Regions from separate parts of the Shewanella sp. SM101 genome, predicted to be linked through region 2. Evidence: predicted binding sites of a transcription regulator. Region 2 holds the regulator's gene; the other holds the start of a gene.

Region 1 (15,159 bases), on a different contig from region 2:
AAACTGGTGGGTTAATTCGCTCAGCGTGCCCGTTTGGGTGTTGGCTGGTAAGATAATTTCCTTGCCTGCTAACAGCGCCGCACATAAACCCACAGCAAACAGATCGCTGGTATCACTCGCGAGCAGCCATTTTTTCTCTGGCGCTGCTAGCAGTTGCTCGTAAAAATACGCCACCTGATTGGTAAATAAGGCACCTGTGACTATGTCGTGGTGATTAAAGCTGATCAGTTGTTGGGCAAAGGGCCCTTGGGTTAACCAGTTTTTGAGTAGCTGTGTCATGTTTTCTTCAACCAAAAGCTGCGATATAACCACTCCCCACCGAGGAGCAGTCCCATGAGTACGTATGCAATCAAACCGTTATACAAGGTCCAGGTTGCTAAGCTAGTAAAGCCAGCGGTGTAAGCCGCCATAGTGCCATTGAAGATAAATAAGCCGCACCAAAGTAGCGTGACTTTTTTAAGATACCCAGTGGCTTCATCCGGTAAATCGGGTTCTTTCAAACGGGCTAAACGTTCGATCATGCTAGGGCCAGTGTGCAGTGAATAACTGAACAGCGCCAGCATAGTGAGATTTATCACTACTGGGTAATACAGCAGCCAGTCACTGCGCTTGGCAAGATAACTGCCTGCCGTGAGCACAATCCCCACCAATAGTGGTAAAACTAATGTCTTAACCTTTTGCTTTTGTAGCATTAGCCGCATTATCAGCAATAAACACAGCACGAGCGCTAAGGTGCCAGCAGGCAAGTAACTGAGCCCTAAATACACGGCAACGGGGTAGGCCAGCAAAGTTAGGGCGGTTAAGACCTGTAGCAAGGCTCGCATTAGGTTTTAACTAAACCTTCGATAGCATTAATCACATCGTTGATTGTGCGAACTGATTTAAATTCATCGGGTTGGATCTTTTTACCTGTCAGTTGCTGCAGTTTTATCACTAAGTCGACTGCATCAATACTGTCGAGATCGAGCTCTTCATACAGGTTGGCCTCAGGCGTAATCGCCTCGGCATCAATTTCGAATTCGTCCACTAAAATAGTGGTCAGCATAGCGAGGATTTGTTCACGATTTTGCATATTCCTCTCCTATGGACGCTGTGATTCGATAAAGCGAGCTAAGCTGGCAACACTGTGGAAATGGGCCTTAGTGGCATCCGAATTGGCTTCGATTTTGACATCAAATTTTTTCTTGATGGCTAAGCCGAGCTCGAGGGCGTCGATAGAATCTAAGCCTAAACCTTCGCCAAATAGCGGTGCATCGGTTTCAATATCATCAATGCTGACGTCTTCTAGATCGAGACAGTCGATGATTAACTGCTTTATTTCATTGTTTAAGTTCATAATTATTTTCGAGTTGTTGTTTATAGTAATGTTCAAGATCCCGCGTCAGCTGCCGGGCCATTTTTGCATGCTCACCTAAAGCCGCTTGGTACTTCTGGTAAGAAACGATTGTGCCGATTTCAACGGCCATTCCCATGGTTTGCCTTGGGATTTCATACCAAGGTTGCTCCTTTGTCAAACCACGCACATTGGTACGTAGTACCACAGGTAAAATATCCGCTTCGGCCCTTAAGGCGATATTGGCAGCGCCGCGGGCAAAGTGGTTAATGGTCGCGCCGACAACCGTGCGCGTCCCCTCGGGGAAGATAATCAAATTGGTGCCTCTTGCGAGCACTTCGCGGCAATCCTCTAGCATGAGTTCGGCGCCGCGATTGGGAATATAACCCGCGCAGGACACCACACCACGCAAAAATGGATTACGCCACAAAGCTTGTTTGACTATGCAGCCCGCATTGGGCATGAGACTTATCAATACCACCACATCCACTAAACTGGGGTGGTTGGCAATGACGATAACGCCTTTGGCATCATGTAATTTTTGGGCATCGTGGCTGCTGACCTTAATCACACCAGCCCAAGTGAGCATGGCGACAAAGCCTTTGAACATTAAATGCACGGCCTTTTGTACCCGAATAATCCGCGCCTCTGGTGTGCCTGGCCAAAAACGTAGTAGCGGCAGAATGGTCAAGGAGCTTAATAAGCCGCCTAAGCCAAAGGCGATATAACAACTCACGCCACCTAGCCAACGTGGCACATAATTCAGCCCTTTGCGGCGAGTTTCCGGCAAGGTATAAGCGGCATTGAGCATTGAATCTTGATGATCCTTAGCGGCGTCATGGCTGTGGGCTACATCAAACATGCTCAAGTCTCCAATGCCATTGGGATAAGCAGCCTGAAATATTTTGTGCCGTCGCTAGGGCGTGGATAAATGCACCATAGGTCAGCGGATTTAAAGCTGTTGCTTTAGAAATGCGGCTCACCGTGAGCTTGGCCGAAGCGGGTGTATCGAAGGGCGCGAGCTGTAGGCCTAGGGCCAAAGGTAATTCAAATTCTTGGGTAAACTCATCGTACACAGGAGGCACTGGATCATCACCGAACACCAATAACAATGGTTCTGGCGATTGATGTAATTGGGCGAAGGCTTCGACCATAGCTTGGGACAGGGTTTCTGTGCCCGCCGCAACTGAAGTTGAAGGCGCTGTATTGGCCGCCACTATGCCAAAAATGCCGCTGGCGGTGTTGTGCACCGACTGACTAAAACCTAAGGGCGATAAGGGCTGTTTGGCGATAATGTCTTCGAGCAGGCCAATGGTGCGCTGCAACTCTCCATGGCGCGAGGCAAAAATAGAGCGACAATTTGCAGGCATTTCGCACTGAAAACTCACCTCTAACATCATCTTAGTCAAGCGACTAAAACGGCGGCGCTGCATGGCGGGAATTTGTTTGAGTGCGGGAGCGGTGGTATCCGACTGTGGTGGCGTATCGAGATTGAGCTCAGCCGAACTCTCGCACCAAGTTTGCCAACTTTGATGGTGCTGATATTGGGGGGCCCAAGCGCCCCAAGAGAGAATGCTGAATGTTAGTTGCACTACTTTGCCTCGACACTAAATTTAAGCTGTCTTAGTTATCCCTAACTAAGTTAGAACATTAATGGATTGTCATACCATAGTGAGGAGTATACGCGTTAGAAGAATGACGCTCGAAATGCCCTCTACAGCGTGGTCATTCTACACTATGCCCCTTCTTTTTATGAAGCCATTTGCATTGTGCGGGTTAACGGAATGGGATCAAGTGCTGTGATTTACAGCACTTATTCGACATTGAGTAACAAATATCGCAGTGGCTATCTGATTTCGCATACACTTTAACTTACAGGTTAAAATGAAAAAAGGCGCACTGAGCGCCTTTTGGCATGAGCTTGATAACCTATTGCGACAATTGATTCTCGATTTTACGCAGCGCTACTTTCAACTTGCGAGTATTTTCTGGACCCATACGGATCAACAGTTTTTGGGCACTGGGTAGTGCCTCTAAGTTAGGGTCAACGAATTGATAGTTAACGCTAATTGAATTCAGCTCAATCGGATCTTCAATAATAGGTGCTGCGAGTAACATTTTAATCGCTTGCAGCATTCTGTCGTTAAATTTGGCGTTGCTGTAGCCGAGTTCGGTAAAGGCTTCCTCTAGGAGCGGCGTCAGTTGCTTGTAAGTTGTGATTAAGCTCTGTTCGTCCATTTTGGCAATCGAGTCAACATAGGCGTCGTATCTGTGGAACCCCTCAGGATTTAAATACACTTTGTTGGTGATTTCTGAGACTGAGAACAGCTTCTCTGGTCCTTTAAGTGGGCTAACTTTACGGGTTAATTCACCCTGAGCTAGGTTATCCACGAATACCACAAATTGGCGGACGAGATCTTGCTGCACTAACGAAGAACTCAACACATTGTTATTGATCATGGCGAGGGCTTTTTGTTGCACAAATGCATCACTTTCAGCCAGCACAGGCACAGGTTCTACGACAACTTCAGGCTCTGCCACTGCAGTGGTTTCAGTGCTATTGGTGTTCGTTTCTGTAACGGCAGGCGTCGTCTCAGTGGTTTCAGGCTCTGGCGCACTTTCGAGCGTCATAGGTTCAGATGGCGGTGTTTCAGGCAATACAATAGGGGCGTTAGGAATGAGTTTAGGTGAGTCAGAATCACCGCTGTAGTAATAATATCCTCCGGCAGAAAGTAGCACGACGAGCACTATCGCAAAAAGCGCAAAGCGATTGCTGCTAGAAGACGTCTCTTGAGGTGTTATTCTATCATCTTGATTAACTTGCATTTTACATCCTTCGCTTGAGTGTCAAGGTAACTTGGTGAATACATGCAGCTAACATTAAAGTGCAAGAGCGGGCTATTTGAAGGCCGCAGGTTCATTTTGCAAGTTTCCATGCGCTTGTCTATAGCGCTTAGCTGAACATAAACAATTTATTTCGAGTAAAGGCTGATGTTACGCCTCGTTCTTTACCCTTTAATATTTGCGGCCTAAGCCTGCACATAGTGCTGTCTGTGCCCGAGCCAACGTAAAATAATTGCATCGACTTTTTCGGGAGCTTGCGCCATTACATGGCTCGCTAATTTCTGAATGTGTGGGATCAAAGCTTGATCGCGCACCAGATCGGCAATTTTGAGCTCAGCCAGTCCTGTTTGCTTAGTGCCAAGCACTTCACCCGGGCCACGAATTTCTAAATCTTTCTGCGCTATGATGAAACCATCATTGCTTTGTCTGAGTACGCTCAGTCTTTGGGTGGCGGTATGGCTCAACGGCGCCTTGTAGAGTAACACACAATGGCTTGCGATGGCGCCTCGACCGACTCGTCCGCGCAGTTGATGTAGTTGTGCTAGACCTAAACGTTCAGGGTTTTCAATGATCATCAGGCTGGCATTAGGCACGTCGACGCCCACTTCAATCACGGTTGTCGCTACCAGTAGATGAATAATGCCTGCCTTAAAGTCGGCCATGATTTGCTGTTTCTCGGCGCTCTTTAATCTGCCATGCACTAGGCCAATATTGAGCTCGGGCAGGGCGAGGCGCAGTTCTTCGGCCGTGTCTTCGGCGGCTTGGCATTCGAGCACTTCGGATTCTTCAATCAGAGTACACACCCAATAGGCCTGACGTTTATCTGTGATGACGGCGTTACGCACCCGTTCAAGCACTTCGTTGCGGCGTGAATCGGCAATCGCCACTGTGGTTACTGGAGTTCGTCCCGGCGGCAATTCATCGATAATGGACGTGTCGAGATCCGCATAGGCTGTCATCGCTAGCGTGCGCGGGATCGGCGTTGCCGTCATGATCAATTGATGCGGATGGAAACCTTGGCTCACGCCCTTTTCCCGCAGACCTAAGCGTTGGTGTACGCCGAATCTGTGCTGCTCATCTATGATAATTAACGCGAGTTTATTAAAGACCACATGCTGCTGGAAGATGGCATGGGTGCCAATCACCATTTGGGCTGCGCCGGATTCAATATCCGCAAGGGATTGCGCTCTTGCCTTGCCTTTAAGTTTACCCGCTAGCCAACCGACTTTAAGCCCGAGTGGTTCAAACCAAGCGGCAAAGTTAGTTGCATGCTGTTCGGCCAATAGCTCGGTCGGCGCCATCATGGCGACTTGATAACCGTTTTCAATCGCTTGCAGCGCAGCCATCGCCGCGACTAAGGTTTTACCCGAGCCCACATCCCCTTGCACTAAGCGCATCATAGGGTGCGGCTTTTCTAAATCTTTGCCTATATCGGCCACCACTCTTTGCTGGGCGCCTGTGGGCTTAAAGGGCAAAGCGGCAAGGAAGGGATTGAGCAACTGCCCCGTGGCCTGCATGGTCACTGCTGCATCTAAATTACTGCGCTGCCTTAGGCGTAGCATGCTGAGATTATGGGCGAGCAACTCTTCCTGCACCAGTCGCTGCTGGGCTGGGTGTTGGCCTAACTCTAAATCGAACTGAGAGCTCCCCGCAGGAGGTCGATGTAGCGTCTGCAGCGCTTGTTTAAGGCTGATGTTATTCGGTTGCAACTGAGGTGGTAGCAGCTCAGTTAAACCGCCATCTTCCAGTAATGCCAAAGCTTGCTCGGTCAGCTTTAGCCAACTCGCCTGTTTTAAGCCCTCAGTCGTGGGATAAATCGGCGTTAGGGTATCGCTTAGGTGAACATCTTCACCGGGATAGACGACTTTATATTCTGGATGCACTATCTCAGCTTGATGACTACCACGGCGCACTTCACCATAGGCTCGGATCATTAAACCATTTTGCATGGCATTACGCTGGGCGACAGAAAAGTTAAAGAAGCGCAGACTTAAGCTGCCCGTATCGTCGCGCACATTGCAGACCAGCATGCGCTTGCGGCCTTGGATGATTTGTGTCGATTGGATTTCAGCTTCTATAGTGCCATAACCGCCTAGGCTGAGGGCGGCAATGGGATAGATTTGGGTTCTGTCTTCGTAGCGCAGGGGTAAGTGAAACAGCAGATCTTGTACTGTTGTGATGCCGAGCTTTGCGAGTTTCTCCGCGACCTTTTTGGCGACGCCTTTGAGGTCGGTGATCGGAACAAGATCCAATTGCTGCAAGTCGTTAGCACTCAATCACTGTGAATTTATACATATATTAACAGAGAATAAGCGTAAGGCAATCTCAAGGGGAATTAGGGTGTTATCAAATTTTGTTTGGAAGCATAGCTAATATCCTTCTGTGGCCTTAAGACCACAAAATTGTTGATAAGATATCGTTAGGCTGAAAGCGTGGTTAACAGTGAGTGTTATTACAACCAGCCTTTTTGCTTGGCAATGCGGGCTGCATCGATTCGATTACTGGCATTGAGTTTGGCTATGGCTTCAGAGAGGTAGTTGCGAACAGTCCCTTCGGCGATAAAAAGAGTTTCGGCGATGTCGGAGGTGGATTTGCCTTCGCTAGCGAGGCGAAGAGCGCGGCGTTCTTTGTCGTTGAGTGGGTCGACATCGCCAATCGCCATCATCGCAAGTTCAGGATCGATCACTCGTTTTCCCGCCATTACTTGTTGAATCGCGTTGACTAAGGTTTCCGAGGGCGCATCTTTAAGCAAAAAGCCGCCCACACCCGCTTCGATGGCACGTTTTATATAGCCTGCACGGCCGAAGGTGGTAATGACCACTATCTTGGTTTGGCTATGTTGCTCCTTTAACCATGTGGCCAGCTCTAAACCTGTGCGGCCGGGCATCTCGATATCTGTTAGTAAGAGATCAAAACTTTGCTGTTTGAGTAAGCTTAGAGCTTCGTCGCCGTCACTCGCTTGGGTGATACTAAAACCCCCTGCAAGCGTAAGGAGTGCGGCGAGTGCTCCTCGCACCATGGCTTGATCTTCCGCCAATAAAATCTTCATTAATGTGTTGCTCCCTGCAAAGGTAAACTGACGGTAAATCTATATCCCTGTTCGAGATTATAGCTCAAGCTGCCGCCTAAACTGTCGAGACGCTCGCGTATACCAGTGAGGCCATTACCCTCTATAAAAGGTTTGGCCGCGGCATTGTCTTTGACTTCTAGCAGCAGGCGGTCTGATTGCTTAGAAAAGTGGATAGAGCATTCACTTGCACCGCTATGGCGAAGAATATTATTAATGAGTTCGGTGAGGATCAAACTCAGTTGGCTTTCTGTGCTTGCACCTAGCTTGGGTAGCTCACCACTGAGCTCGACACTTAAGCCTTTATCCCTTAAGGATTTACAAAGCTGCGTCACGCAACTCTCTAGGCCCTTGTGTTTGTAGTCTGACACGGTGTGGCGGATCTGGCTTAAACTTTCCCTCGCAATTTGTCCTAGCTCAGTCAATTGGGTTGATGCGAGTTCATATTCTTGTTTTGCGATTAGCTTTTCGGCTAGCTCAGCCTTAAGGGCGATGGAAGATAGGCTATGCCCCATAATGTCGTGTAGATCCCGCGCGATACGTTCACGCTCAAGCATAGTGGCCAAGGTGGTAATTTCTTGGGCACTTTGCTGTTCTTTCAATTTATGCCGATAACGTCTGCGTTCGGCGACACCAAACATGCCCACGCCGAGCACTAATCCCGAGCCGTAAAGCGGAAAGTAGTAACTGTTAAAGTGGTAAATCTCATTGAGGGCAAACAGCAGGCCGATGAGGGCTGCAATAGCCAACAGACAGGTCCGGAGAGGATAAAAAAAGCCAATGAAGAAAGCGGCAAAGGTAAATAGCGAGATAGAGCCTGGGTTGATTGGTGTGATCGCTATTGCTATGGCCACCATAATGAGAATGGGCAGATAGGCGCTACGGCTATTGCACTTATAGGTCCAAAAATAACTGGCAATAAAAGGGATTAACACGGCAAAACTGAGGGCGATTTTCCAGCTTGGATAGGGATTTATGGCAAGTGGGATCAGATAAAACACTAAGTTTATCAAATACACCCAAGCAAGTTTTCGTTCGAGCTGAAGCGGAGTGCTTATCATGATGCCTCTGTGTCACTGAGTTGGTTGTTGAATGCCCACCGATGGCATCTGTTTTAATTTATTCTTTTTAGGGATTGGCGCTATCGTCAGCGCCATAGATCCCCGTTAACAACTTTGTCTATTTTGCACTTAATTGCTGATTTTGTTGAAGCAAAAATTTTGCCCAACCGTAATCTGCTTGTACTTTGATCGCTTGTTGCCAATCTTCAATCGCGCCTTGGCTATCGCCTAATTCCTGTTTAGCGAGCCCGCGCCACGTGTAGGCTTCGGCTTCACCCCAGCAAATGTTGTCGCAAGGCTGGGCGAATCTTTCTATGGCCGTAGTGGCTAAGGTCTTAGCATTTTGCATGCTGCCGCCAAACATAGCTGGCGTGTTATAGGCGGCGATGGCTTTAACCAATGCGACCCGTGGATTTTGTGGTTCTAATTGTTCGGCACTGGCAATCGCCTTGGCGGATTTCATGCCGAGCGTTGCACCTTTACTATTATCTAAGGCGATTTGCATGCCATAAACCGACGATAACAGGGCAAGGGATTCTGCATTCGCTTGGCTGGTTTCGAGTGCTTCTAATGTGGTTTGCGCTGTAGTCAGTGCGCTGCTAGCGAGTGTTTTCTGCCCCATTACATTGGCACTGATGGCTAAGCGATAGTTCGCATAGGCTTTATCATAATCTTGAGTGCTACCGCTCAGTTGTTGTAATTGCGTTAGATTCATCGCATTCGAGGCCGCGTCTACATTGGTGATGTTAGTGTTTGATGACGTTGCTGCAAACGAGTGAGTACTGATAAGCAAAAAGCTGGAGGCGAGGAGTAATGTTTTCATGGTATTTCCTTATTGAGTGAGTTTCCCAATGTTTGGGTACGGGCTCATTATCAGAAATTCGATAGAAGAACTGCAGACACAAAGGTCATGGCTTTGGCATGACAAATGTCATCAGTTGAGTTGTGTGCTTATATTCTTTATTAGGTGTGCTTTAAAGAAGGTGCGTGATGAATAAAGGACAGCAATACCTAGAGAGCAAAACACCGGAGAGGCTCCGGTGTTTTTTTTATCGCAAATGATCAGCTAAGTGTTATACCACAGCTTGAGTGCTCGCTTGGTTTATTAGGTAGCCCAAGTAACCTAAGTAGCACAGTAGTAATACTGAACCTTCGCGGCGGCCAATACGAAATCCTGTCCAAGCGAAAGGTAAAATCATGATGGCAAATGCCAACATCACTATGAAATCAAAGGGTTGGAAGCCAAGTGATGATACTGGCTGTACTATTGCAGTAATACCTAAAATACCCAAAATATTGAATATGTTAGAACCGACAACGTTACCTATGGCTATGTCACTCTGACCTTTCAGTGCCGCTAGAACAGAAGTTACTAACTCTGGCATACTGGTACCAATCGCCACGATCGTTAAGCCGATAATGACTTCACTGATACCGAAGGTCTTGGCTAAATCTACCGCGCCGTTGACAAACAAAATACCGCCACCGACTAACATACCAATACCGACTAAGATAAATAGGGCTGAAAGTAGCGGATTATTTGGACCTGCTTCAATCTCTTCCTCTTCATTACCATTTTTCGAGCTGATGTAACTAAAGGCTAAATAACCGAACAGTAGTGACAGTAATATCACACCGTCAATTAGGCTGAGCTCGCCATCTAACAAGAGTGCCCAGAACAACATGGAAGCCAATATCATCAAAGGGATATCACGCTTTACGACTTGAGATTGCACTTGAATAGGGCGGATAAGTGCCGTGATGGCTAAAATCAAACCTATGTTAGCAATGTTAGAGCCAATAACGTTACCTAAGGCGATACCGCTGTTTCCTGCTAGAGCAGACTTTACACTCACAGCCAGTTCTGGTGCACTAGTACCAAAGGCTACAATAGTTAAGCCTATGATAAGTGGCGTAATACCTAAACGTAGAGCGATTGAACTCGCGCCACGAACTAGGGCTTCTGCGCCTAAGGTTAAAATAATAAAACCGCCAATAATCGATAGTGTAATTAGCATCGTTAGACTCTGTTAAACCTAATATTGAATGGAAAAGTACAAGGGAATTGCCCCTTGGCCGACTGGCGCACATGATACGTGGTTTTATCGGATTTTGACAGAATATGTCATAAAAAAGCACACCCTAGGTGTGCTTAGTTTTAGCTGATGACCATACTCGCCAACTGATTGTTTGGCCTAGTTATTTTTGAGTCAATTCATCTTCCCAGCGGACTTGGGCGCCACGAATGCCGTCAACTCGTTCGCTAAAGGCTTTTTCAAGCACATGGCGTTTGATTTTGAGGGTAGGCGTGAGCGCATCATTCTCAATCGTCCAAGGATCACTGACCACGACAATCGCATCGACATGTTCGTGTGACTCTAAGTGCGGATTAACGCTATCGAGTGTCGCTTTGAGTGAGGTGCGGACTTCTTCGCGGGCTTGTAGATTGGCCCCTTCGGATAACTGCACTAGTGCGATGGGATGTGGCAGACCAGAACCAATCACGCAGATCAGTTCAACATGGGGATCCTGTGCCAGTTTACGTTCGATAGGCACGGGCGCTACATATTTGCCCTTGGCGGTTTTAAAGTTGTCTTTCACTCGGCCAGTAATAGTGACACAACCATCGGCATCAATTGAGCACAGATCGCCTGTGTGGAAGAAACCATCAGCATCGAATGCCGCTGCGGTAGCTTCTGGCTGCAGATAATAAGCAGTCATTAATCCCGGACTCTTAAGCAGTAGCTCACCATCCTCGCCTTGGCGGATCTGGCAATCCTCAACTGGGCGGCCAACAGTGCCAATTTTACGCGCATCAAAAGGATAGTTGATGATCGAATAGGCACAGTTTTCTGTCATACCCCAAGCTTCGCAGATATTAAGACCAATACTGTGATACCAGTGGATCAGTGATGGTGGAATTGGCGCCGAGCCAGAGCCGAGTAGACGACAATGGTTCAAGCCTAAACCCTTATGGATTTTGTATTTCACAAAGCTGCTAAGCAGTGGGATTTTCAACAATAGATTAAGTTTACTGACCCCAATTTTGTCGATAATGTTTTTCTGAAACAGGCTCCATAAACGTGGTACCGAGAAGAATACCGTTGGTTTTGCCCGTTGAACATCGACAACGAAGGAGTCGAGACTTTCAACGAAAGCCACCACACTACCTGAGTAGAAGGATGAGCCTTCAATCGCAACGCGCTCTGTGATATGGGCTAAGGGTAAATAGGATAACAGTCTATCGTCGCCATCGGTGCGCAGGTCACGCACTACCGCTTGGCAAGTCCAGCCATAGCTGGCGAAGGTTTGAATCGCGCCCTTAGGTTGGCCAGTCGAGCCAGAGGTATAGATGAGTGTCATCACTTGATCTGGAGTAGGCAGCGGGGCGTTAACTAAGGGATAGCCTAGCTTAAGCAATTGTTCCCATTGATATTGTGCTGGCATCGTATCATAGGGCATGGCAAGGCGTAGTAGCTCGCCACCGACACCTGCCTCTTGGTCAGCCCAATGGTCAAGTTTGCCGAGAAAAATGGCTTTTGCGCCACTGTGTTGCAGCACATAGCGAATAGTATCTGTGTTGGCGGTAGGGTAAATAGGTACGCTGACATAGCCGCCGTGCATCAACGCGAGGTCGGTGATAAACCATTCGGCACAGTTTTTAGAGAGAACGGCAATTTTATCACCACGCTCTAAGCCTAAGTGATGTAAGGCACCGGCAAGTTGTTGAACTTTTTCTTGAACTTCAGCCCAAGTAAAATCAAGGAATTGACCCTTGATCGGTTGGCGTAAATAGACTTGGTCCCCCTGAGTCTTAGCCCAGTGCGCCAGCATTTCAATTGGCGTCTTAATCGCTGTATCCATTGGCAATTCCCTGTTATTTATTGTTCTTTTGGCTGTACCCAGTATGGCGAGTTTTGTGAGCCCGCGCAAATAGTTTACAGGATTGTAAAATATGAGAATGGAGCCAAAGCCTACAAGCTGAGTATGAAAATAAGATGAAGAGAATAGTAAGCTGGAAAGAGGAGGGTGGCGGCAACAAAAAAGGCGCCGCAGCGCCTTTTTGTTGGTTGAAGGGCAATGTGAGAGCTTACAGCTCCATCACGCCATCCATTTCAACTTGAGAATCCTTCGGCAATTGCTTCACGCCGATAGCTGCACGGGCAGGGTAGGGCTGGCTGAAGTAACGGCTCATGATTTCATTCACTTTTGCAAAGTGGCTTAAATCAATCAGGAAGATGTTGAGCTTAACGATATCGTTGATTGAACCGCCCGCAGCAGTACAAACGGCTGTTAGGTTTTCAAATACTTGCACCACTTGCGCTTCAAAATCATCGCTGACAATTTGCATTGTGCTTGGCACAAGCGGAATTTGGCCGGATAAATACACTGTGCTGCCGACTTTGACGGCCTGTGAATACGTGCCGATGGCCGCAGGGGCGTTTTCGGTCGCTATGATGATTTTTTCTGCCATGACGCTCTCTCTAATGTTGAGTTAATTAACGATTACGGGACGTACGCAGCACTTCGGGCAGTACCCTAATTCGGCGCATCACGTTGGCTAAATGGATCCTGTCTTTCACCGAAATCCGCAGATTGATCAAATACACGCGACCATCACGTTCTTCAGTGCTGAGGTTGTGAATGTTTGAACCTTCGGCGGCAATGATCGAGGTGATCTTCGCCAGTGCACCTTGGTGGTTAACGATTTCGACCCGCAGATTGGCTTGGTAATCAACGCCTTCAACATTATCCCATTGTACGGGAATATACTTGTCTGGCTCGCCTTGATAACCACGAATATTGGCGCAGTTTTCCATGTGTACCACTAAGCCCTTACCTTGGCTCACGTGGGCAATCACGGCATCACCTGGGATAGGGCGGCAACAGTTCGCGAAGGTAACGAGCATGCCTTCGGCGCCACGAATTGGCATCATGTGGCCGTCGCGGCTCTCTTGATTCTCAAGATTATCGCCAATCAAACGCTGGGCGATAACAATACTCATGGCATTGCCAAGACCGATATCGGCGAGCAGCGAATCGAGCGTCGTATGTTTAGTATCGCGGATCACTTTTTCAATCTGCTCAGGCGCAATGCTGTCGAGTTTAGTTTTGCCTAGCGCATGGTTGAGCAGGCGGCGACCGAGTGCAATCGCATCATCACCTTTAAGGCTTTTCAGCACTTGGCGGATTTTAGCGCGGGCCTTACCGGTTACCACAAAGTTCAGCCAAGCGGCATTAGGACGCGCGCCTTTAGCGGTAATGATTTCAACGGTTTGGCCTGAAATTAACGGTTGGCTAAGCGGATACGCTTGGCGGTTAACACGGGCGCCGACGCAAGTATTACCTACGTCCGTATGCACTTCGTAGGCAAAGTCTACCGCGGTGGCATTGACGGGTAATTCCAGAATGCGACCTTCGGGGGTGAACACATAAATCTCTTCAGGGAAGAGTTCCGTCTTCACGTTTTCAACGAATTCGAATGAGGTGCTAGCGCTTTGTTGTAGCTCCAACAAGCTTTGCATCCACTTACGGGCACGCACTTGAGTCGTCGTGCCTTGGCCTGTTTGTGCACCGCCTTTGTAGGCCCAGTGTGCGGCAACCCCTTTGTCGGCCATCTGATCCATATCTTCGGTACGAATTTGGATCTCAACGGGCACGCCATGTGGACCAAATAAAGAGGTATGGAGTGACTGATAACCGTTGGCTTTAGGGATAGCTATATAATCTTTGAAACGACCGGGACGAGGCTTGTACAGTCCATGCATGGCGCCGAGTACGCGATAACAAGTGTCGATGGAATCGACTATCACCCTAAAGGCGTAGATATCCATCACTTCTTGGAATTGCAGCTCTTTACTCTGCATCTTGTTATAGATGGAGTAGAGGTTTTTCTCGCGACCTTTGACTTTTCCTGGAATACCCGCATCGTTTAAGCGCGTATACACAGCGGCTTCGATGCCTTGGATCAATTCTTTGCGATTGCCACGGGCGGCTTTAACGACTTCTTTAAGCACTCGATATCGCATGGGATAATAAGCTTGGAAACCTAAGTCTTCTAACTCTGTCTTGATGTTATGGATACCAAGACGGTTAGCGATGGGCGCGTAGATTTCTAAGGTTTCGCGGGCGATACGGCGACGTTTGTCGGGACGCAGTGCGCCTAAGGTACGCATGTTGTGGGTTCTATCGGCAAGCTTGATGAGGATAACGCGGATATCCTGCGTCATCGCCATCATCATTTTACGGAAGTTTTCAGCCTGAGCTTCTTTCTTGTCGCGAAATTTAAGCTTATCGAGTTTTGACACGCCTTCGACGAGTTCGGCCACCGCGACACCGAATAATTCGGCTAAATCGTCTTTGGTGACATGGGTATCTTCGATAGTGTCGTGGAGCAGTGCTGCCATCAGCGTCTCATGATCAAGACGCATGTCAGCAAGGATGCGGGCAACCGCAACCGGATGAGTAATATAAGGTTCGCCACTCGTGCGCATTTGCCCTTCGTGGGCATCGCGCGCAATCTGGTACGCCTGCTTGAGCAATTCTACCTGTTCAGGTTCTAAGTAACCGGAAGCAGACTCCTTTAGACCTTCAAACAGATACAAGTGGCAGCTCTCCTTTTACCTAAATAGGTTTTTACTCAAAAACTATAATGAACGACCTTCAGCAATGGCTGCAACCGCTGCAATTTCAGCGGCTTCACGTTCACGCACCGTTTGACGCTCATCGGCATCTAAGGTGTGAGCATTAACTAAACCTAGTTCGATTTCACGCAGGGCGATAACCGTGGGTTTGTCGTTCATCTCTTCAACCATAGGGTCTTTACCCTGCACGGCGATTTGGCGAGCACGACG
Region 2 (15,159 bases):
GCCTTCATAAACTCATAGCCGTAACCTGCCGAGCCTCTGAAGTTCATTCGAAATACCGCATAACCCCGATTAGCGAAAAACTGTGCCCAATAGTCAAAGCCGTTACTGTCGTAACTGATCGGGCCGCCATGGGGGAAAATAATCGTCGGTAGCTGTTTAGCTTCGAGTCCCTTTGGCACTGTTAGGTAAGCATCGATTTTGAGCTTATCCCTTGCTTCGTAAGTTAGATGTTGGGTGTTGGCGAGTAGCTCACTATTGAGCTTGCCGTATCTGTTCGCGATGGGATATAACGTTTTTTCGTCCCTATCGCCGAAATAATAAGTGCCAGGCTCGGTCGAGCTGGTGGAATACACTATGTAGCGGCGTTCATCTGCACTGAATTGAGTAATATAGTTGTGAGCATCGGGTAATACAGCCTTAAGACCATTTTGTAGTCCAACATATTCTGTTTCCCAGAAGGTGTATTCCTCGCCGTCGCCTTCACTGATACCAATGACTTTTTTCTTTAATTGCGAGTAGAGTAAATCCCCTTCGACGTCAGTTGCTTCATTGGCGTAAACCAACTCTTTTGTAAGATTAGGGTCGGTCAGGTTCACTTTAAAAATGGCTTCGAAACCTTGGTGATAGGCGCGAACGTAGAGGATATTAGGGTCTGCATCAAAACCTAATGGCCAAACAGTGTCCTCAGAAAAAGCTTTAAAGGTCCAAAGCAAGCGTGAATCACTCTTTTGCTCGGCCTGTTCATAAATACGGTACTCAGTATCATCGTTGTAGATAGAAATGCGGACTTTGTGCTGCCTGTCGGTAATCCAACTTATAATCTTCTTTTTAGCATTTTGGGTGTAACTGGATTTCCCCTGCGCTAAATTGACTTTCAGAACGCTGTCTTCGCCTACGTTTTCGCCCATTCCGTCTAATGACAGTAAAATATTATCGGGATCATCTGGCATAAGATCGATAATTTGCCCCTGATGTTGCGGGATCCAATTAAGACGGTCTAAGACGCTGCGCGGAAGGACACTCGAGGTCTTTTTCGTGGTCAAATCATACTTAACAAGGCGGGTTTCGGTTGTAGGTGTACCGTAACGGTTAGCCGGAAACTTAGCACTGATCAGTAAGATATTATCGTTTGCCCACTGCAGAGACAGGATGACAAATTTTTGATTATCCGTGTGCAGCGGAATGCTTTTTTCGCCTGTTTCTATATCTTGGATACTAACGACAGTACCTTTGAGTTTGGCTTGATCGACCCGTACAACAGAAGCGATTTTTTTGCCATTAGGCGAGAGCTGCACAGAGCTAACATCTGGGATGCTTGCAAAGGCTTCAACGGGTAATTGTGGCGCAGTGTTGGCAACCGTATAGTTACATAGCCACAGCAATAGCAGCGGTAAAATCCTTTTCATTATCGATTCACATCTTCGTTACAATTGTAAAATCAACATAATAATGATTTTGAGATTAGTAAACTACTGTCTTTACAGATTTATTTATGTAAAAAGGCCTGACTGAAATAATAATGCCCTGCGAGCGTTAGGCTTCTGATGATCATAAAGACACTCATCGCGGCCCAGAGGGCATGGTTGCCTTGCTCTGGTAGTAATAGCAGCTGCAGTAAATACCATGTTGGGAAAAACGCGCCAAAGGTGGCGAGTATCATGCTATTGCGCATCACTTTTCCTTTAGCGGCACCTATGTAAACACCATCGAATAAATACGAGCTAAAGGACCATAAAGGCAAGAATATTAGCCAGATAAGATAGGTTTGCGCAGTGGCTCTGACCTCATTAATGCTGGTCAATAACGCGATAATATTACTGCCAAAAAGACTAAATACAGCGCAGAATCCTAGTGCCGTTATGGCCGACCAGCACCAAGCTAAGATCACAGCTTCCCTTAATTGTTCTGCCTGTTTTTGCCCATAAGCTCGACCGACTTCTGCCTCGGCATAATAGGCAATGCCATCGAGTGCATAGGAGATTAACAGCAGTAAATTCAATAACACGGCATTGGCCGCAACGGTATTATCACCTAGACCTGCACCATGGAATGTCATAAAGGCAAAAGCTGCCTGCAAGCAGAGGCTACGGACAAAAATATCGGTGTTGAGCCTCAGTAATTTGCCATAACCCGTTAAGGTGACATGGGGAAATAGCTGAGATAAGTGAAACTCGGGTGCGCGCTTGAGTTGTTGCAACACCATAGTGAGTGCGACTGAGAAAGCGGTGATATCGGCAAAGACTGAGGCGAGGGCAGCGCCTTTAACGCCCCAACCCAAGCCGAGGACAAACACCACATCGAGAATAATATTGGCAAGGTTGGCTAAAATCAGCTGCCACATGGCGGCTTTAGGTTGTTGTCGCCCTAAGAGCCAACCTAACATCACTAAATTGAGCAGGGCGAAGGGCGTTGACCAAATCCGTACCTGAAAATATTCGCGGCAATAACGCTCGACCTCGCTACTCGCTTCGGATAATCCCAACGCTAAATTCAATATCGGGACTTGCAGTGCGATAACGCCTACGCCCAATAACATCGCTAGCATAGCGCCTTGGACTAAGAGTTTGTGCTGGGCGTGAAGATCGTCAGCACCAAAGGCTTGCGCGACTAAACCTGTCGTCGCCATACGCAAAAATCCCAATAACCAAATGATTAATGTGATAATCGTTGACCCGACAGCGACTCCCCCTAAATAATAGGCTTCACTCAGATGACCTATAACAGCCGTATCCACTAAGCCCAACAGCGGGATAGTGATATTGGAGAGTATCATCGGCAGGGCGAGCGCCAGTAACTGGCGATTTTTCGCGCCGTTGAGCATGAGGTCGAGCCAAGTTGATTTAGCAGTATTCATTAATTTCAGAGGTGTTTACATTATGGTTAAACGTGTGCTGTTGGCACTCATAGGGCTAATGACGTTTTCTGCCCATGCCGTGGTCATTCTGCAATATCACCATGTGTCAGAAACCACTCCGGCGGCAACCAGCGTTACGCCCGCGCAATTTCGTGAGCAAATGCAGTTTCTCGTCGATGACGGCTTTAAGGTGATCCCGCTTTCTAAAGTGGTTGAAGCGATCAAGCAAAAACAAGATTTACCCGCTAAAACAATCGCAATTACCTTCGATGATGGTTATCGCAGTATAGCGACTACTGCGCATCCTATCCTAAAGGAATTTGGATTCCCCTACACCTTGTTTGTGGCAATTGAGCCGATTAAACAAAAGTTTACCGAGATGATGACTTGGGATGAACTCATCACACTATCCAAGGAAGGCGCCGATATTGCTAACCACAGTTGGGCGCACGAACATTTGATCCGCGCCTTAGAAAATGAATCACAGGCGCAGTGGTTAGCGCGGATAAAAGCCAATATCTTAGATACAGAAAAAGCGATTGCAGATGCCACAGGGCACAATTTTAAAATGTTGGCGTATCCATATGGTGAGTACAATCAAGCGTTGCAGGATATGTTAACTGAGAACGGCTTTGTCGCTTTTGGGCAACAGTCCGGTGCCGCGGGGCCCTATTCGCCATTAACGGCCCTGCCGCGTTTCCCCGTTGCTGGACAATATGCTGACCTAAAAAGCCTTAAGGCAAAGTTATACAGCTTAAATATGCCTGTGATTGCACAAACCCCAAGTGATCCTGAGTTAAAGGGTGGTCATTGGCGTCCAGAGCTTAAAGTGACCCTCGATATGAGTGATATATCTGCTAAGCAAGTGATGTGTTATATCCAAGGTCAAGGCTCAAAACAGCCGACTTGGCTCAATGAAAACGAGTTTAGTGTTCAAGCGGATTTAGCCTTGCCCGCGGGGCGCTCGCGTTATAACTGCACAGCGCCGAGTAAGGCGCGTAATGGCTACTATTGGTTTTCTCAGCCTTGGGTAAGGCCAAAGGACGATGGCTCTTGGGTCAAAGAGTGATCAACGGCTAGGTTTGTATTGCGCCACTATTTTTTCAAAATCGCTAATTAATTTATCATTTAATACCTGCGGCGGTTTGCCTAACGCTGCCGTAGGTTTAAATACCGCAACTCGCGTTCCCTGCGGCGACACCAACACATAACCCGCACTATGGTCGACTTGGTAATTTTCTCCTTCACCCACCATGGCATAAGTGAGTCCTAAGCTGCGTGTGAGCGGGAAGATTTGCGTTTGTTCACCCGTTACAGCTTTAAACTCTGGATTGAAAAAATTCACATAGGTTAAGAGTTTATCCTGTGTATCCCGTTTGGGGTCGACGGATAGAAACACCACTTGCAATGGCGCTATTTTGTTTAGATCAGGATAAGCTGCCGCAAGTTTATTTAAGGTCGTAGGGCAAATGTCGGGACAAAAGGTAAAACCGATAAAAAATAAGCTCCATTTTCCCTGCAAACTGGCATTGGTAAAAGCTTGCTTGTGTTGATCAATCAATTCAAAGGGCGCTAATTCATAGGCCTGTGGAAACAGAAAACCGCTCTCTAACTCGATAGGTTTTGGTGGATTAAATTTCACCGCAAATAGGCCGCCAAGACCGAACAACAAAATGGCGATGACTAAAATTCTTTTCTGCATTATTCGCTCCATAAATACAGGTTAGCGCGACAAACTCGTTCCATACACTAGTTCCACAAATAGTGGTCTAGCAGTAATGTCATAAATAACAACATTAAATGGTAGATAGAGAAGCGGAACACTTGCATCGCTAAGCCATCATGATCCCGATATTTAAGTTGCCATGCTTTATAGATAAATCCCGTACTGAGTAAACTCGAGCTGACGAAATACACTGGCCCACACATGCCAACCAGCACAGGTAACAGGCAAGCAATCGCCAGCAATACTGTGTAGAGCAAGATGCAGGTTTTAGTAAATTCGACACCGTGGGTGACTGGCAGCATGGGAATATCTACTTTGGCATATTCGGCGCGTCTGTGAATGGCCAGTGCCCAAAAATGTGGTGGCGTCCACGTAAAAATGATGATCACTAGCAATAACGCATGGCCGTGAAATTCGTTCGTCACTGCCGTCCATCCCAGCAAGGGTGGCATAGCTCCCGCAAGGCCACCGATCACAATATTTTGTGATGTTGCGCGTTTCAAATAGGCAGTATAAACCAAGGCATAGCCAATCAGGCTGGCAAAGGTCAACCAAGCTGTGAGTGGATTGACTAAGGAATATAAGACGATAAAGCCAAAACTACCTAAGCTAGCGGCGAAAATTAACGCGCGCGTGGCCGAAATGCGTCCCTTAGGCAGTGGGCGATTGTAGGTGCGCGCCATTAAGCCATCGATACGGCGATCGATCAGATGATTCAACGCCGCCGCAGAACCCGCCATCATAGCAATACCCAGCATACCGGCGATTAAAGGTTGAACGGGGACTGCATGGGGCACAGCAAGACACATGCCGACTAAGACTGTGAGCAGCATCAGTGCAACCACTTTAGGTTTGGTCATTTCAAAATAGGCGCGCCATGTTACGCTGAAAGTGGGCAGGCTACTGGTGATTGAGAGTGGTTTTGCCATCTTGGATCCCTCGCTTATGCTTTGCGCCATAAAAAATAGTTGATTGTGACTAAGGTCAGTAGCAGTAGTGCCGCACCACCGTTGTGAGACACGGCAATACCGAGTGGTAAATGCATCACTACGTTAGAAATACCTAAGCTCACTTGTAGTATGACTAGCCCCACTAATAAAAGGCTTAAAGCCTTAAGTTCCGTAGCGCCAACAAATAATCGGTAGGCGAGCACGAGTAACAAGCTGGCAGTGACGATAGCGCCAATTCTGTGGGCTACGTGGATAGTCATTCGTGCAGGGTAATCGAGCACACCAAATTCGAAGCTAGGGTGTTGGCCTTGGAACGGTGAAAATGCCTCGGCTATTGCTAAGTTATCTACCCAATTTCCCTCACAGATGGGTAATGCGGTGCAGGCGAGCGCCGCGTAATTCGATGATGTCCAAGCGCCCAGCATGATCTGACCCACAAGGACGAATAGGCTCACCAATGCTAACGGTGCGAGATGTCGAGCATGAGTTTCGCTATTAAATATACGCCGAGGTCGGGTTCGCAGGTAAAGGAGTAACAGCAGCGAGATTAGGCTAAAGCCACCAATAAGATGCGACATCACAATTATTGGCATGAGTTTCATGGTCACTGTCCACATACCTAGCGCTCCTTGAAAAAGGATCAGCAGCACTATGATGATCGGCAACTTTTTGGGTGCTTCCGGTGTTTTTAAGCACAAAATTAAGATGAACAACACCAGTAAGCCAAGTCCGCCTGCGATATATCTGTGGATCATTTCCAGCCAAGCTTTCTTTGGATTGATATCGTGATCTGGGAATATAGTTTGCGCATGGGCGATTTCATGGTCTTGGGTGGGCACTTTAATATGGCCGTAGCAGCCTGGCCAATCGGGGCAGCCGAGCCCTGCATCCGATAGGCGGGTGTAAGCGCCCATTAAAATCACCAATAGGGTAAAGACTAAGGTTAAGCGTAGGGTCCAAGTTAGTTGCATCAATCTACCCTCGACAGTTTTAACAACTTACGCAGATCCGCAATCAGTGCCTTGCCTTGAGCTAAATGTGCTTCTTTGCCCTGCACTTGAGGGTAGCGCAGTACTAAGCTGCCTAAGGGATCGACTATGATTAGCTGCTGTTCATCTAACCATTTGCTTAAGCCTGCATTGGCGGGACGAGTATTGAAGTTAAAGGTGCTTAAGGCGTTAAGATCGCTGTCGGGATGGGTGAGGATGAGCGGTTCTACTCGCGCCTGATCTGGCCCTAGCGCTGTGTGGCTTTGGCGCAAAATATACAGGCGTTCGCGGCAAGCATCGTTGCATTTGGTGGGCAATAAATACAGTAGTTGCCATTCTTTGGGATTAGAATTTTCAACCCCAAGGCTGGCATAACTGGTTTCGGGACTGATCAGCTCGCCATGATTGGTGGCACCGCCATGGTATAAATTGAGGCTCAGCACTAGCTTAGCAATCACTACGGGTGCAATAAACGCCAGCAGTAATAGCCCTAATGCTTTGTGTTTAGATTTGTTTTGGGAGTTCATGCTTGCTCCTCTCATTCAAATTATCCCTAATTTATTGTTTTATATTTATTTAGTTTTATTGGTGTCTTGTTAAGTATGGTACGAATTTCCCTATTTGCTCCTTGAGTTTGCGACTGTTTGGGCGCTATGGCGTTTTACATATTTAATCCCTTGCCACAGCATTAGCCCTGCAAATACGGCTGCCATCGAAAACCACTGCAACGCATAGCCCCAATGTTTTTGTGCCGACAGTGGGAAAGGTTGCCAAGGATGGGGCAATGTGAGGGAAGGTAATTGCTCTGGTTGCAACACGACAGGTAACACTGGGTGCCCTAATACCTTAGCCATTTCGGGCATATTTAAATTTTGAAAGCGAATGCTTGTCCCTGTTTCTGCCATTAAAGCTTGGCTCAAGGGATTGATTTGCTTTTGATAAAGTCTGCCTTCGATATTTAATGCTCCGCTTAGGGGAGTGATGTGAGGCAACTCATCCCGATGGGAGCCAGCGGCAACAAAGCCTAACTCGACCAGCAACCAAGGTTTTTCAACTTCTACTTGCAGAGGTTGAAAGGCTAAATATCCCACTTGACCTTGATAGATTTGATTATCCAGCAGCCAGATTTGTGAGCTTGCGGGAGTGGCGCGTACTTGCAGTCGATAACCAGTCACACCTTCTTTGCCGACCTTGAGTTGGAGCTGCTCAAAACTTAATGGCAGCAAAGCTTGCCTTGCTTCCATCTGGGCTAAAAGCGTCGTTTTATCTTCACCACGGGCTAACTGCCATAAACCCAACTTGACCAATATAGTTAATACAGCCACAGTCAATATCAGTAGAAAAACCGTTAATTTATTCAGCAGAACATGAGGATATTGTATGAATAGCCTGTTCATTTTTAAGTTGGTCTTAGTTCTGCTGTTGCTATTCATCATTTTTAATCTAGGTCGCGCCTTGTTTATTATGGTGAAAGGTGATGAAAAAGTGCCTATGAGCCGTTATCTTGGGCGGCGAGTGATTTTCTCCGTGCTCGTTATCTTGTTATTGCTGGTGGCCTTAGGGACTGGGTTAATTAGCCCCAATCCCACGCCTTACTAAAGCACTAGAGAACGTAAACGAAAATAAACAAACACAGCCAGACCACATCCACAAAGTGCCAATACCAACTCCCCGCTTGGAACGCAAAATGTTTATCTGCGCTAAAGTGCCCCTTCAACACTCTGAAAAACAACACGAATAAAAAGAGCGTCCCCAGTGTGACATGCATGCCGTGAAAGCCAGTTAACAGGAAGAAGGTGTTGCCATAAATCCCAGAGGTCAGGGTGAGTCCCATTTCCCGGTAGGCATGCATATATTCTTCTGCCTGTAAGGCAAGGAAACCCATACCCAAGAGTATGGTGATACCAAGCCAGAGAGTAATGGCAGAACGCTTGCCTTTTTCTAGGCTGACATGGGCGAAATGTAAGGTAACTGAGGAGGTTAGCAGTACGATAGTGTTGATTAATGGCAGTCCAGTCCATGGCATAGCTTGGGTTTTAGTGCCATCTGGCGTAGTAATGAGCGGCCAAATAGCTTCAAACTGAGGCCAGAGTACTTCGTGGGTCATGGCATTATTCGATGCGCCACCGAGCCAAGGCACTGCGAACATGCGGGCATAAAATAGTGCCCCGAAAAAAGCGCCGAAAAACATGACTTCCGAAAAAATAAACCAGCTCATACCTTGGCGAAACGATCGATCCATTTGGCTAGAATAGAGCCCTGCCATCGACTCTTGGATCACGGTTCTAAACCAACCTACCAGCATGAATAGGATCACAGCTATTCCAACCAGCAGCACATAACCGCCACCGGATGCACCTGATTTCAACTGTTGCACGAAAAGGCCTGCACCAGAGGCGATTAAGAACAAGCCAATGGCACCTACAATAGGCCAGACACTTTGGGATGGAACGTAGTAAGACTGATGTTTCGTTGTCATTTTGCAGCTCCTTGCTCTATGGCAGACGCTAACTGCTTGTCGGTAATGTCGTAGAGAGTGTAAGAGAGGGTCAGAGTATGGATAGACTCAGGTAACTGAGGATCCACATAGAAAATGAGCGGCAGCTCAGCGCTAGTGTCCGCCGCTAAGGGTTGTTGATTAAAGCAAAAGCATTCTGTTTTATTAAAATAAGCGGCACCTTGGCCGGGCGAAACTGAAGGTATCGCTTGGCCAATCGTTGCTTTAGCGGACATATTGCGCGCCAAAAATGCCGTATGAATTAGCTCGCCAGGGTGAACTTCGAGCCGTTTGCTTTGTGGCGCAAATGTCCATGGCATGCCTGTTTGTACCTGAGAAATAAATTCCACAGTCACTATTCGGCTTGTATCTACTGTGATTGCTTGATAACTACTCGCGGTATTGGATGGTTTTCCATTGATACCGAGTTGCTCGCACAGCACATCGTAGAGCGGCACCAGCGCGAATCCAAAACCAAACATTCCAATACAGCCTATAACTAACATGCTGATAAGTTTACGATTTGACTTAGGTTTATCTTGCTGGTGTTGGGTTGCCATTTCATTTCACCTCAGGTGGTGTCGTGAAGGAGTGGTAAGGCGCAGGGCTTGGCAATGTCCACTCTAAACCCTCGGAACCTTCCCAAGGTTTAGCGGGAGCTTTTTCGCCGCCACGGATGCACTTAATTACTAATACTAAGAAAATCAATTGCGATAAGCCGAAGGCGAACCCACCAATCGAGACGATTTGATTAACATCGGCAAATTGAATCGAGTAGTCAGGGATACGCCTTGGCATTCCTGCCAGCCCAAGGAAATGCATCGGGAAAAATAGCACGTTGACGGATATCACCGAGCACCAGAAATGCCATTGTCCCAGTCGTTCGTTGTACATGTGCCCCGTCCACTTAGGTAGCCAGTAATAGGCCGCTGCCATGATGGAGAAAATCGCACCAGTCACGAGCACATAATGGAAATGTGCCACAACAAAATAAGTATCGTGGTACTGGAAGTCGGCGGGCGTAATGGCGAGCATTAATCCCGAAAAACCGCCAATAGTGAAGAGTATGATAAAGGCTACAGCAAACAGCATGGGCGTTTCGAAACTGAGTGAGCCGCGCCACATAGTGGCAACCCAGTTAAACACTTTCACCCCAGTTGGCACTGCAATCAACATAGTGCAATACATGAAAAACAGCTCGGCAAACACTGGCATACCTGTGGTGAACATATGGTGCGCCCACACGAGGAACGACAGAATTGCAATACTAGCCGTAGCATAAACCATGGATGCATAGCCAAATAGGGGTTTACGACTGAAGGCTGGGACTATGGCAGAGATGATGCCAAAGGACGGCAAGATCATGATGTAAACTTCAGGGTGGCCGAAGAACCAGAAAATATGCTGGAACATCACAGGATCGCCGCCGCCAGCCGCATCGAAGAAACTCGTGCCGAAAAACTTATCGGTCAGCACCATAGTCACTGCGCCAGCGAGTACGGGCATAACCGCAATCAGTAGGAATGCCGTGATAAGCCAAGTCCAGACAAACAATGGTAACTTCATCCATGTCATGCCTGGCGCGCGTAAATTCACTATGGTCACAATCACGTTGATTGCGCCCATGATCGAACTAATCCCCATGATGTGAATAGAAAATACAAAGAGCGCCGTGCTGTCTGGGCTATACGTTGTTGATAGTGGTGCGTAGAAGGTCCAACCAAAGTTAGGTCCGCCACCTTCCATAAATAGCGAACTGAGAAGAATAGTAAAGGCGAAGGGGAGTATCCAAAAACTCCAGTTATTCATCCGTGGCAGCGCCATATCGGGCGCCCCTATCATCATAGGGATCAGCCAGTTAGCGAGCCCTGTAAAGGCTGGCATTACCGCACCGAATACCATGATCAGCCCATGAACAGTTGTCATTTGGTTGAAAAAGTTGGGCTCGACCAATTGTAATCCAGGTTGAAAGAGTTCAGCGCGGATCACCATGGCCATAGCGCCACCGGTTAAGAACATAATGAAGCTGAACCATAAATACAAAGTACCTATGTCTTTATGGTTGGTGGTCAGCAGCCAGCGCATGATGCCCTTTGGCGCACCATGATGATGGTCATCATGGGCTGCGGTTTGATCTTGAGTCGTTGTGCTCATCATTATCCCCTACTGTCCATGACTTGCGATATCAGCAGGTTGCACTGTATCGCCGGTATTGTTGCCCCAAGCATTGCGTTCATAGGTAATGACTGCTGCAAGTTGCTGTGGGCTAAGCTGTTTGCCAAATGCCTGCATAGCCGTGCCCGTTTTGCCGTGCATCACAATATCGATGTGATTGGCGACTGGTCCAATGGCGATAGCACTACCCACTAGCGCGGGGAAGGCGGGTGGTATTCCTGCACCTGTCACTTGATGGCAGGCAGCGCAGAAGGTCGCGTAGACAGTTTCACCTTCGGCCATGAGGGCGTCATGGCTGAGTGTGGGGAGGCTTGCGGGATCGATTGCAGCTGAGACGTCTGCAGGTGCGGGTGTCGGAGTTGTACTGCTTGGTACCGCGGCGGATGTTTGTGCAGAATTGCCGTTCATGTACTCGTTGACGTCTTTGGCTTGCACTGCATCGCCAGTATTATTGCCCCAAGCATTACGCTCGTAGGTAGTCACTGCCGCGATTTCTTGTGCAGTCAATTGCTTACTAAACGCTTGCATGGCTGTACCCGTTTTACCGTTGAGCACAATTTCAAGGTGGCCGCTGATCGGTCCCGTTGCTATCGGGCTACCTTTAAGGTGCGGAAATACGCCTTGCAACCCTTCGCCATTGGGCTGGTGGCAGGCTGCGCAGTGCCCGAGGTAAACTTGTTCACCTTGAGTCATCAACTCTTCTTTACTTAGGGTTTGTGATAAAGCGGCTTGAGCGGCTTCAGCCGCAGCACCTGCGGCTTGTTTCTGCTCTGTTACCCAAGCCTCAAACTCGGCTTCAGGTAACGCTTGTACTACGATAGGCATAAAACCATGGTCTTTTCCGCAAAGTTCGGCGCATTGACCGCGGTAAATGCCGGGTTTGTCGATGCGAGTCCAAGCTTCATTGATAAATCCAGGGTTGGCATCTTTCTTAATTGCAAAGGCGGGTACCCACCAAGAATGGATGACATCCTCTGAAGTCATCAGAAAGCGGATTTTGCGGTTTATCGGTAGAACGAGCGGTTTATCGACTTCCAATAGATAGTTTTCACCCTTGGTTTCGGTGCCTTCGATTTGTGCTCTGGGTGTTGTCAGTATGCTATAAAAATCAATATCTTGATCGAAATAGCTGTAATGCCATTTCCATTGGGAACCCGTGACTTTTACGGTGAGATCGGCGTTACTGGGATCTTCCATTGCGATTAAAGTTTTTGTCGCTGGAATCGCCATTAAGATCAAAATGATAAATGGCAGAATCGTCCAAGCGATTTCAACTTTAGTGCTTTCGTGAAAGTGGGACGCGACAGCGCCTTTGGATTTTCTGTGGTTGATCATGGCGTAAATCATGACGCCAAAGACCACTAGGCCTATTGCGCAGCAGATATACAAGATGGTCATGTGCAAGTGATAAACCTTGCCACTGATCTCGGTCACGCCAGGGGTCATGTTGAACCGCATGTCCGCGGCGGTCAACGGTGGTGCGAAAAGCACCACGAGTAAACAATACAACAATTGCTTCACAAGACTTCTCCTCTGCCAATTGCGAATAGCAACTACAAAGAAGAGCAACACAGTAAGTCTCAACTCTATGCAAACTCTTCAGTTCCCAAAAAAGCTTTTTTGACTTCAACGTGCGTTGGCGGCTGTTACTTTTAATCAAGTATTGTTACTGCTGGTAATTAGCCACGCTGGCACATACTGCTGAAATAAATCTGTTCTCTATTTTTAGTGGCGCTTCGAGTTCGATAAATACTCGATTCATTGACCACGGAAGGTGATATATCACCACCGACTTAACCAACCATACTTGCTGTTTAAATATTGATCAAGATCACTTATTTATCTAATTATCTGAAAAATTGCCAAAAAAAAGCCTCACATTCATAGGTGAGGCGGCTTTCAAGGTAAAAAATTAAATGAATATTTAATGTACAGCGCTAAAAAAAGATTGCTGACCGAAGAGATTGCCTTGCTCAATGCGTACGTCGGCATGTAAGTGACTGTTTACGTCTTCAAGCACTATACCCATAGCTCGGGCACTTTTAGCCACGATTTGTAGGCGTCGATTATCCCGCGCATCTAATGATTGAGTCCAAGTAATGACTGCACTGGACGTACCACTTGTTAGGGCTTTTTCCATCGCCCACAGGGTTTCGACTTCATCTTTAGCATGTACCAGCAAAACTCTATCCATACGCACACCTGCGCTAGCGAGTGTTTGCTTGTAGCCAATACTTGGAGGGTTGATGAGCACTAACCAACGGCCCTGTTGGCTTAACTGAGCGAGTTGTGCACTCAGATGAATTAATTCTTGGCGACCTTGAGTCTTGGTTGGCATACAGGCGATAGGCGCATGGTGCCAGTCATAGTCGGCATCACGGACTTCATCGAGCCACAAGCCCGGATGGCGGGGGGCATTGCCAAGTAGTTTATTCATAGCCAATCTCCATTACGGATCACACCGACGGCGAGTCCTTCAATTGTTAAACTTTGGAAGCCTAAATCCACTTTAATCGGGGAGTAATCTTCATTTTCGGCATGTAGATAGACCACATTACCTTTTTTTTCGAAACGTTTAACAGTGACATCGTCATCGACTCTAGCGACAACCACTTGACCATTTCTAGCTTGTTCTACTTTATGAACTGCCAGCAAATCACCTTCGAGAATGCCGATATTTTTCATGCTGTCGCCTTTTACTCGCAGTAAAAAATCGGCGGCGGGATGGAACATGCTTGGGTCGACTTGGTAGTACTGTTCAACATGTTCTTGGGCGAGGATAGGTTCACCCGCGGCCACTTGGCCGATGAGCGGTAAACCTGTTTCAGTCAAATCTTCGATTTCCGCAGGCAGACGAATGCCCCGAGATGTGCCTGGCATGATCTCAATGCAGCCCTTTTTCGCCAACGCTTTAAGGTGTTCTTCAGCCGCATTGGCGCTCTTAAAACCTAAACGGGTTGCGATTTCTGCCCGAGTGGGTGGCATGCCAGTATCGGCAATATTTCGTTTAATTAGCTCTAAAATTTCAGCTTGGCGTGGCGTCAAAGGTCTCATGGTGTTTCCTGTTTTTCTATACAGTTACTGTTAGTATATACAGTATTATTTGCAGCGCAAGTATTAACCACTTTTTAGCTATGTTGGAGAGAATTAGCGAATATTGCCCATAGTCTGGTATTCTATCGGGCTAGTAAACGCACTTAATTGCATAAGAATAATGCCTAAACACGACTCTCTTTGGTTGAAATCATTACGTTGGATCCAAAAACACTTAGTGCACACTATTGTGGTGCCTCAGGATCCCTTTGCCGATCTGAATCTGGATGCTTCCAGACCCCTTGTTTATGTGATGAAAACAGAATCCCTCAGTGACATAGCTGCTTTGAGCGAAATAACGGCTAAGTTAGGTTTACCAAGCCCTTATGAGCCTCTAGTGGCTAATGGTGTGACTGCGCCTCGGGTTGTCTGTCTTCAAGGACGTAAGCCACTGTTTGGCGAGCGTGCTGGTAATGAGCCTTTCCTCGAATGCTTTATGCGTTTGTTAGCCGTGCATAAGGAACGTCCTGAATTGGATATTCAACTGGTGCCCGTGAGCTTGTATTGGGGTCGCACGCCAGGGAAAGAAGACGACACTATGAAGGCGGCCGTATTTGAGCGGGAAAACCCGACTTGGTTGCGCAAGTGCTTGATGATTCTGTTCTTAGGTCGACATAACTTCGTGCAGTTTTCGAATGCCGTATCCCTGCGTTACATGGCTGACGAACATGGCACCGACATGGGGATTGCCCATAAGTTAGCACGGGTTGCGCGCGTGCATTTCCGTCGTCAACGTAAGGTAATGACAGGGCCTGTGCTGCCAAACCGCCAAGCACTGTTTCATTCGTTACTCAAATCTGAGTCGCTGCGCAAAGCGATTCAAGAAGAAGCCGCCAGTAAAAAGATTTCTGAGACCCAAGCGCGCGAGACGGCTA

Evidence for each region. Region 2 encodes LexA, which represses DNA repair genes until DNA is damaged. Its sites were predicted from a motif close to TACTGTATNNNNATACAGTA; they were not measured.
Region 1: a site for LexA is predicted at 6,455-6,474, ahead of recG (ATP-dependent DNA helicase RecG). Genes of this name have one in related genera too.

What each region holds. Positions count from the first base shown of each region.
Region 1 is NZ_JAKKRH010000015.1:83,670-98,828, reverse strand. It holds gene L5M38_RS10475 (AMP-binding protein) at 1-279, opposite strand, end outside; gene L5M38_RS10470 (hypothetical protein) at 276-824, opposite strand; gene L5M38_RS10465 (acyl carrier protein) at 824-1,072, opposite strand; gene L5M38_RS10460 (phosphopantetheine-binding protein) at 1,082-1,336, opposite strand; gene L5M38_RS10455 (lysophospholipid acyltransferase family protein) at 1,320-2,195, opposite strand; gene L5M38_RS10450 (beta-ketoacyl synthase chain length factor) at 2,188-2,925, opposite strand; gene L5M38_RS10445 (DUF3014 domain-containing protein) at 3,263-4,159, opposite strand; gene recG (ATP-dependent DNA helicase RecG) at 4,363-6,438, opposite strand; gene L5M38_RS10435 (DNA-binding response regulator) at 6,630-7,226, opposite strand; gene L5M38_RS10430 (sensor histidine kinase) at 7,226-8,305, opposite strand; gene L5M38_RS10425 (tetratricopeptide repeat protein) at 8,424-9,128, opposite strand; gene L5M38_RS10420 (calcium/sodium antiporter) at 9,379-10,323, opposite strand; gene L5M38_RS10415 (AMP-binding protein) at 10,505-12,169, opposite strand; gene L5M38_RS10410 (RidA family protein) at 12,396-12,779, opposite strand; gene spoT (bifunctional GTP diphosphokinase/guanosine-3',5'-bis pyrophosphate 3'-pyrophosphohydrolase) at 12,805-14,910, opposite strand; gene rpoZ (DNA-directed RNA polymerase subunit omega) at 14,953-15,159, opposite strand, start outside.
Region 2 is NZ_JAKKRH010000017.1:46,983-62,141, forward strand. It holds gene L5M38_RS11170 (alpha/beta hydrolase family protein) at 1-1,406, opposite strand, end outside; gene L5M38_RS11175 (MATE family efflux transporter) at 1,487-2,854, opposite strand; gene L5M38_RS11180 (polysaccharide deacetylase family protein) at 2,877-3,923, shown strand; gene L5M38_RS11185 (SCO family protein) at 3,924-4,556, opposite strand; gene cyoE (heme o synthase) at 4,604-5,509, opposite strand; gene L5M38_RS11195 (COX15/CtaA family protein) at 5,524-6,501, opposite strand; gene L5M38_RS11200 (hypothetical protein) at 6,501-7,046, opposite strand; gene L5M38_RS11205 (SURF1 family protein) at 7,137-7,901, opposite strand; gene L5M38_RS11210 (DUF2909 family protein) at 7,900-8,118, shown strand; gene L5M38_RS11215 (cytochrome c oxidase subunit 3) at 8,123-8,998, opposite strand; gene L5M38_RS11220 (cytochrome c oxidase assembly protein) at 8,995-9,576, opposite strand; gene ctaD (cytochrome c oxidase subunit I) at 9,578-11,170, opposite strand; gene coxB (cytochrome c oxidase subunit II) at 11,180-12,712, opposite strand; gene L5M38_RS11235 (cell division inhibitor SulA) at 13,116-13,628, opposite strand; gene lexA (transcriptional repressor LexA) at 13,625-14,245, opposite strand; gene plsB (glycerol-3-phosphate 1-O-acyltransferase PlsB) at 14,406-15,159, shown strand, end outside.